2 regions of the Rhizobium sp. 007 genome follow, and region 1 is predicted to be linked to the other one. Evidence: predicted binding sites of a transcription regulator. Region 1 holds the regulator's gene; the other holds the start of a gene.
The links. The regulator LexA, encoded in region 1, represses DNA repair genes until DNA is damaged. The targets are predictions, from matches to a motif close to TGTTCNNNNTGTGTTCNG.
Positions count from the first base shown of each region.

Region 2: a site for LexA is predicted at 2,187-2,204, ahead of ISN39_RS00285 (DNA recombination protein RmuC). Genes of this name have one in related genera too.

Region 1 covers NZ_CP064187.1:1,500,464-1,503,868, forward strand. The annotation lists gene lexA (transcriptional repressor LexA) at 860-1,576, opposite strand; gene ISN39_RS07610 (VOC family protein) at 1,782-2,660, shown strand; gene kdsA (3-deoxy-8-phosphooctulonate synthase) at 2,657-3,405, shown strand, end outside.
Region 2 covers NZ_CP064187.1:58,946-62,350, reverse strand. The annotation lists gene def (peptide deformylase) at 1-438, opposite strand, end outside; gene ISN39_RS00290 (globin-coupled sensor protein) at 534-2,030, opposite strand; gene ISN39_RS00285 (DNA recombination protein RmuC) at 2,237-3,405, shown strand, end outside.

The sequences.
Region 1 (3,405 bases):
CAATGCCAAGTTACCGTGGCGCCATTTTGTGCATCGCAGTATCAACTTTTAGACACTCCTGCGATGCCGGAGGCGCATAGCGGAAGCCAATGATTTAATTCGGCTTTTGCAATCCAATTTTTTGGACTTTTTTCAATCGATTATTGTTGCTGAAACGCCCTCAGGGCTGCATTCTGGTTGTATTCATAGGGTGTCAGCGGGCTGGGTGCATGCCGGAGTTGAAAACGGCCGAGCTGCGCATTTCCGCTTCAGCAGATGTCGCGGACAAGCAGTGTGCGCGCTTCCCGGCTTGCGCTTTTGGAATGCGGGAAGAAGCCTTTGGCAAAAGCAGAGCTCTCGCCCGTCAATAGCCACCGTTCAGTCCCGTAGCCACCGATCAGTCATTGTGGCTGCATACCCAAGGCTTTCGGCCTGCAAATGGCAAGCTAAGGAGCCGCTCAGGGCACACGCCTGCGCTTTGCGACGGTTTTTTCGGGCTTGGGGCGGCGATCTGGTTTGCGTCCGGCACGAACGTTGCGCTCAGCGCTTTGGCTTTGACCGATCGCAGCCGTGAGGGCGCTGCGACCCGCGAAAGACGGAGGGAAAGCGAAATTTTCACCGGAGCAGCAGGAAGAGGCAAGAAATGCGATGCGGAACGGTGCCACGCCCGGCTTGCGATGCCGCGGACATCGTCGTCACGCTGGCAAGGCTGCGGTTCGGCGCCTGCCGATGCGGCGCAGTGCATTTCGCGAATGAAACCTTGCGGAAAACCGGCGCCGTACCGTGCTTTGGACAACCGCCTTCGAGAAACTCGATCGCCCCTAGAGCCGCCACGCCTATGAGTGGCGCGCCGTCGCCTTTGCCGGCGACGCGCTGCCGGTCAATGGTAGCGGCGGATAAGGCCGACGAGCTTACCCTGAACCTTTACGCGATCCGGTCCAAAGATGCGCGTCTCGTAGGCGGGGTTCGCCGCTTCCAGCGCGATGGACGCACCCTTGCGTCGGAACCGCTTCAGCGTCGCTTCCTCGTCATCGACCAGTGCCACGACAATGTCGCCGGGATTGGCGGTGTTGGTGTTGCGGATGATGACCGTGTCGCCATCGAAGATGCCAGCATCGATCATCGAATCGCCCTTGACCTCAAGCGCGTAGTGTTCGCCGGAGCCGAGCATATCGGCCGGAACGTTGATGTCGTGCGTGTTGTTCTGGATCGCCGAGATCGGCACGCCTGCCGCAATACGGCCCATGACGGGAACCGAAATGGAGCTGGTATTGTCTTCGTTCGCCGGCTTCGGCGCGGCGGCAGCAGGCTGCGGCTTGCCGAGGCTGCCCTCGATGACGCTCGGCGAAAAGCCGCGGCGGGGCTGGATGCTCGGGCTGTAGGCTTCCGGCAGCTTGATCACTTCAAGCGCGCGGGCGCGATTCGGTAGGCGACGAATGAAACCGCGCTCTTCCAAAGCGGTAATCAGCCGGTGGATGCCGGATTTGGACGCGAGATCCAGCGCATCCTTCATTTCGTCGAACGATGGCGGAACGCCGGATTCCTTCATACGCTCATGAATGAAGAGGAGAAGCTCCTGTTGTTTGCGTGTCAGCATCGAAGTTTAACCCCAAATTCGTGAAACAAAGCCAGAACGGACACTATATGTTCCATATGTGTTCCGCAAGTACCTAAATTTTCGTAAAACTTCGTCTCAACTGCGTTCATTTTTGGAAACTTTTGTTTGCCGGATCAGCGCTTTCAGCTTGCATTGACCACATAGCGGCACACATCTTCAGCACATTAAATGGAGACCTGACGCCATGCTGCATCCGTTGGATCATCTTGTTCTACCGGTCACCAACATCGATCTCGCGCGGGAGCGGCTGGGACGATTGGGGTTCACGGTTGCCGCCGAGGGCCGTCATCCTTTCGGCACGGTGAATGCTTGCGTTTTTTTCGCCGACAAGACCTATCTCGAGCCGCTTGGTGTCGCGAGCGCGAAAGAATGTGAAGAATCAGTGCGGCACGGAAACGTCTTTGTGGCGCGCGACCAGGCCTTTCGTTTCCGGTGCGGCAATGACGGATTCTCTGCGGCCGCATTCAGCACGGAGGACGCGGACGCCGACCATGCTCATTTCGTTCGTGCGAGAAAGAGCGGCGGCGCCATGTTGGAGTTTTCGCGCCTGATCAAGATGCCGGACGGGTCGCAATCGACAGGCACTTTCAAGCTTGCCTTTGCCGCCGATCTTCGGGTGCCGGATTTCTTCCTCTTTGACTGCCAGCGCATCAACGCCTTTCCGGCCGATCGGAGCGCGCTGGAAAAGCATGCGAACGGTGCAACCGGTATCTCGGAGATGGTGCTAAGCGCGCCCGAGCCTGAAGCCTTCGGCTCGTTCCTTCAGTTGGCCGTGTCTACGACGGAAATCGAGCGGACACCGTTTGGCGTGGCGATCGCGGCAGCGAATGCCAGGATCAGTCTTCTGTCGCCGGAAGGGATGGAGGCTTATTTCGATTCGGTGCCGTTATCCGTGGATAAGGGGCTAAGAGGCAGCGCTGTCGTTTTCCGCACCACCGATCTTGCCGTGACAGAAGCGCTTTTGGCTGATAACGGGATGCCCTATACACGCAAGAACAACAGAGTCCTGGTGAAGCCTGCGCCCGGCCAAGGTGCGATCTTCGCCTTCGAGGAGATCCGATGAGCAATACGAATTCCGAAGTCGCAGTCGGCGAAGGTGCCGGCCGCGTCGTATTTTCAAACAGTGGCAGGCTGTCGCTGATCGCCGGCGCATGCGAAATGGAGAGCCGCGACCATGCCTTCATGGTTGCGGGCACGCTCAAGGAGCTTTGCGGCAAGCTCGGCATCGGGCTCGTTTACAAGACCTCCTTCGACAAGGCGAACCGCTCTTCGCTGTCGAGCAAACGCGGTATCGGTCTAGAGAAGGGCTTGGAAGTCTTCGCCGACCTCAAGAAGGAACTCGGCATTCCGGTTCTGACAGATATCCATTCGGAAGAGCAATGCGCGCTGGTCGCCGAGGTCGTGGACGTTCTGCAGATCCCGGCCTTCCTCTCCCGTCAGACGGACCTGCTTGTCGCAGCCGCGAAGACCGGCCGTGTCATCAACGTCAAGAAGGGCCAGTTTCTCGCTCCCTGGGACATGAAGAATGTTCTCGCCAAGCTAAATCAGAGCGGCAATTCGAATGTTCTGCTTTGTGAGCGTGGCGCGTCCTTCGGTTACAATACGCTGGTCTCGGACATGCGCTCGTTGCCGATCATGGCGGCCATGGGGGCTCCGGTCATTTTCGATGCGACCCATTCCGTACAACAGCCCGGCGGCCAGGGCACGACGTCGGGCGGGGAGCGCCAGTTCGTCGAGACGCTGGCGCGGGCGGCAGTTGCGGTCGGAGTTGCAGGTGTCTTCATCGAGACCCACCAGGATCCGGACAA
Region 2 (3,405 bases), 1.4 Mb from region 1:
GAAGAGTACGCCGTTCAGATGGTCGATCTCGTGCTGAAGGCAAGTGGCGAGGAGGCCGTCGGCCTCAACGGTCTGCGCCTTGCCGTCACGGTCGAGATATTCGACGCTGACGGTCGCCGGACGCTCGACCTCGGCATAATAGTCCGGAATGGAAAGGCAGCCCTCTTCGTAGACCGATCGCTCGTCGGAAGATTTGACGATCTTCGGATTGATAAAGACCTGCGGCTGCTTTTCCTCGCCCTCCCGCGAAACGTCGATCACCAGTATCCGGCGCGGCACGCCGACCTGGATTGCGGCCAGGCCAATGCCCGGTGCGTCATACATCGTTTCCAGCATATCGTCGGCAAGACGCTTGAGATCGGCATCGACCCGCTCGATCGGTTTGGAAACCTGGCGGAGGACGGGATCTGGAAGAATGATAAGTGGCTTGATGGTCATCGCGTTCCCATAACCTATCTTTTCCAGCTAGGGAATTATCCTGAAACTCCGGAAAGTGCTTTTTTGCGCAGCCCTGCGGAATTTGCGGCATTCGGTCAGGCCGCGCGGCGGGAGGCCGGCGCCAGACGCTCCTGCGAGCCGATATTGAAGTGCTGCAGCAGCGCCACGAGGTTATCCACCTCCGCGCGCAAGTGACGGCTCTCTGCCGAGGTATGTTCTACCATGCTTGAGTTCTGCTGCGTGATCGTGTCCATGTTGCGGATCGCAATGCTGACTTCGTTTACCCCTGTCGCCTGATCACGCGCTGCCGCTGCGATATCGGCGACGAAGCGGTTGATGATGTCGATACGGCTGATCATATCGCTAAGTGCCTCGCCGGTACTGCTGACGATGCCGACGCCCTCATTCACCTGCATGGAACTTTCCGAGATCAGATTCTTGATCTCCTTGGCTGCATCGGCAGTGCGCTGCGCGAGCTGGCGCACTTCCTGTGCGACGACTGCAAAGCCCTTGCCCGCCTCGCCGGCACGCGCGGCCTCGACGCCCGCGTTAAGTGCCAGAAGGTTCGTCTGGAAGGCGATTTCGTCAATGACGCCGATGATCTTGGCTATCTCGGCGGACGACTTCTCGATACCCGCCATGGCCGACACCGCGCTTGTCACGAGTTCACCTGAATTCTTCGCCTTCTCCTGCGTCTCGCGCACCGCACCGGATGCCTTCTCGGCATTTGCTGCGGTCTGGCCAACGCTGACGGAGAGCTGCTGGAGCGCAGCAGAGCTCTCCTCAATGCCGGCCGCCTGTTGCGCCGTGCGCATCGCCAGATCGTCGGTCGCCTTGGAAATTTCGTCGGTGCCGCTTAAAATTTCGCCGGAACTGCTGCGCACCGATGCGAACGAGGCGCGAAGGGCCGCCACGGCGCGGTTATAGTCCTCCGCCATGTGGCGGAAATTGCCCGGCAGGTCCGCCGGCAGCGTTGCTTCGAGATCGCCCTTTGAAAGAGCTTCCAATCCGCGACGCAGATGCTCGAGTGCAATCGCCTGATCCGCTTCCGCCTTGGCACGCTCCTCTTCATGCTTGCGCCGCTTCTCTTCCAGCGCATCGAGATAGACAGAAATTGAATAGTCCATGTCGAGCATACTGGCCTTGATGACCGAGGCGAGCTTCTCGGCAAGCGCCTTGCCCTTTTGATGGCCGAAACGTGACGGCCACTGCTTTTCCATGATGCCTTTGACAAGTTCTGCCATGACGATCGCATAACCGCCGATATACCAGCGCGGTTCAAGGCCAATGCGGGCATGCGCCCTGCCGACGGCGGTGACGCCGTTCACGTAGCTCTCGTCGAAATTGCCGCCGGCAAGGTTCGCCCAGTGATCCTCCTGGCGTTTCTTGGCGTGGCCGACATGCGTCTTGTCGGAAAAGAAGCCGGCCACAGCGGGCGTCCTGGCGATCTTGCCATAAAACTTGTCCAGCGCGCCGCCGATCAGTTCGCCGATGACCGGGCGCAGTTCGCGTATCGTCTTTCTCGCCTCGCTGTCGAGTTCGATGAAATCAAGGCGCTGCTTGAGTGCGTTTTCGAATTGCTGAGCGGTCATACTGTATTTCTGTCCTGGCGCATGGTGCGATAGAGGTCTCTTCGGAAACGACAATTCGAAAATATAGTTGAGTATTCGTTAAATTCGGGCGGCGATCTTCAGGCGCTTCGTGCCGTAGTGCGGCGGCACTTTGCCCACGAAATCGCGCTGTGGATTTGTTCACGTTTTGATCTAGCCATCGCCGGCGGGTTTGTTATTGTGCGCGAATGAACAATGTTACCGAATCGCTGACAATTTCGATCGCCGGGCTCAGCCCGACCATCCTCGCGCTTGCCGGGGGCGCTGTCGCTGTCGTTGTCGTGGTGCTCGTGTTCCTGCTGGTCAGGAACAGCAACCTGCGGCGCGAACAGGATGAGGAGGCAGCGATCCGGGCCGCGGAAGCCGATGCCCGGATGGCCGAGCTCCTGAAGATTCAGGCCGAGATGCAGGGACGCATTTCGATCATGGCTGAGGTCTTCGGAACGCGTCAGGCCGAACTCAACCAGGCGATCGGTCAGCGCCTCGATGGCATGTCGCAGCGTGTCAGCACGACGATCAGCGAACAGACGAAATCGACGCATGAGAACCTTCAGCGCCTGCAGGAGCGGCTCGCTGTCATCGATGCAGCGCAGAACAATATCCAGACGCTGGCGAAGGATGTCGTCGGGCTTCAGGCTATCCTCTCCAACAAGCAAACGCGCGGCGCCTTCGGCCAGTCGCGTATGGAGACCATCGTCGCCGACGGTCTGCCGATGGGCGCCTATGCTTTCCAGCAAACGCTTTCCAACGGCTCGCGGCCGGACTGCACCGTGCGCATGCCGAACGGTGCACCGCCGCTCGTCATCGATGCCAAGTTTCCTCTCGAAGCCTGGAATGCCATTCGCGACGCGGGCACGCCGGACGCAACCAAGCTTGCCTCGCAGCAATTCCGCCGCGATATGGAAATCCATGTCCGCGATATATCGGAGAAGTATCTTATCCAGGGTGAGACGCAGGATACGGCTTTTCTCTTCGTTCCTTCGGAATCGATCTTCGCTGAAATTCATGAGAATTTCGAGCCGGTCGTCCACAAAGCGCATCGTTCCCGAATCGTCATTGTTTCGCCTTCGCTGCTGATGCTGTCGATCCAGGTCATCCAGGCCGTTTTGAAGGATCAGCGCATGCAGGCGCAGGCGCACGTCATCCAGGGCGAGGTAGCGATCCTGATGGATGATCTCGGGCGGCTCGATGAACGCGTGCGCAAACTGCAGACGCATTTTTCCCAGGCACAGCGGGATGTTGATCAGATCATCACGTCCACTGACAAACTCTCCAAACGCGGCGCAAAAATCGAAGCGCTGGAATTCGAGGGCGCAGAAGCGCTCAAGGAGGAACGTGAAAGCGGACCTCCGGCGAA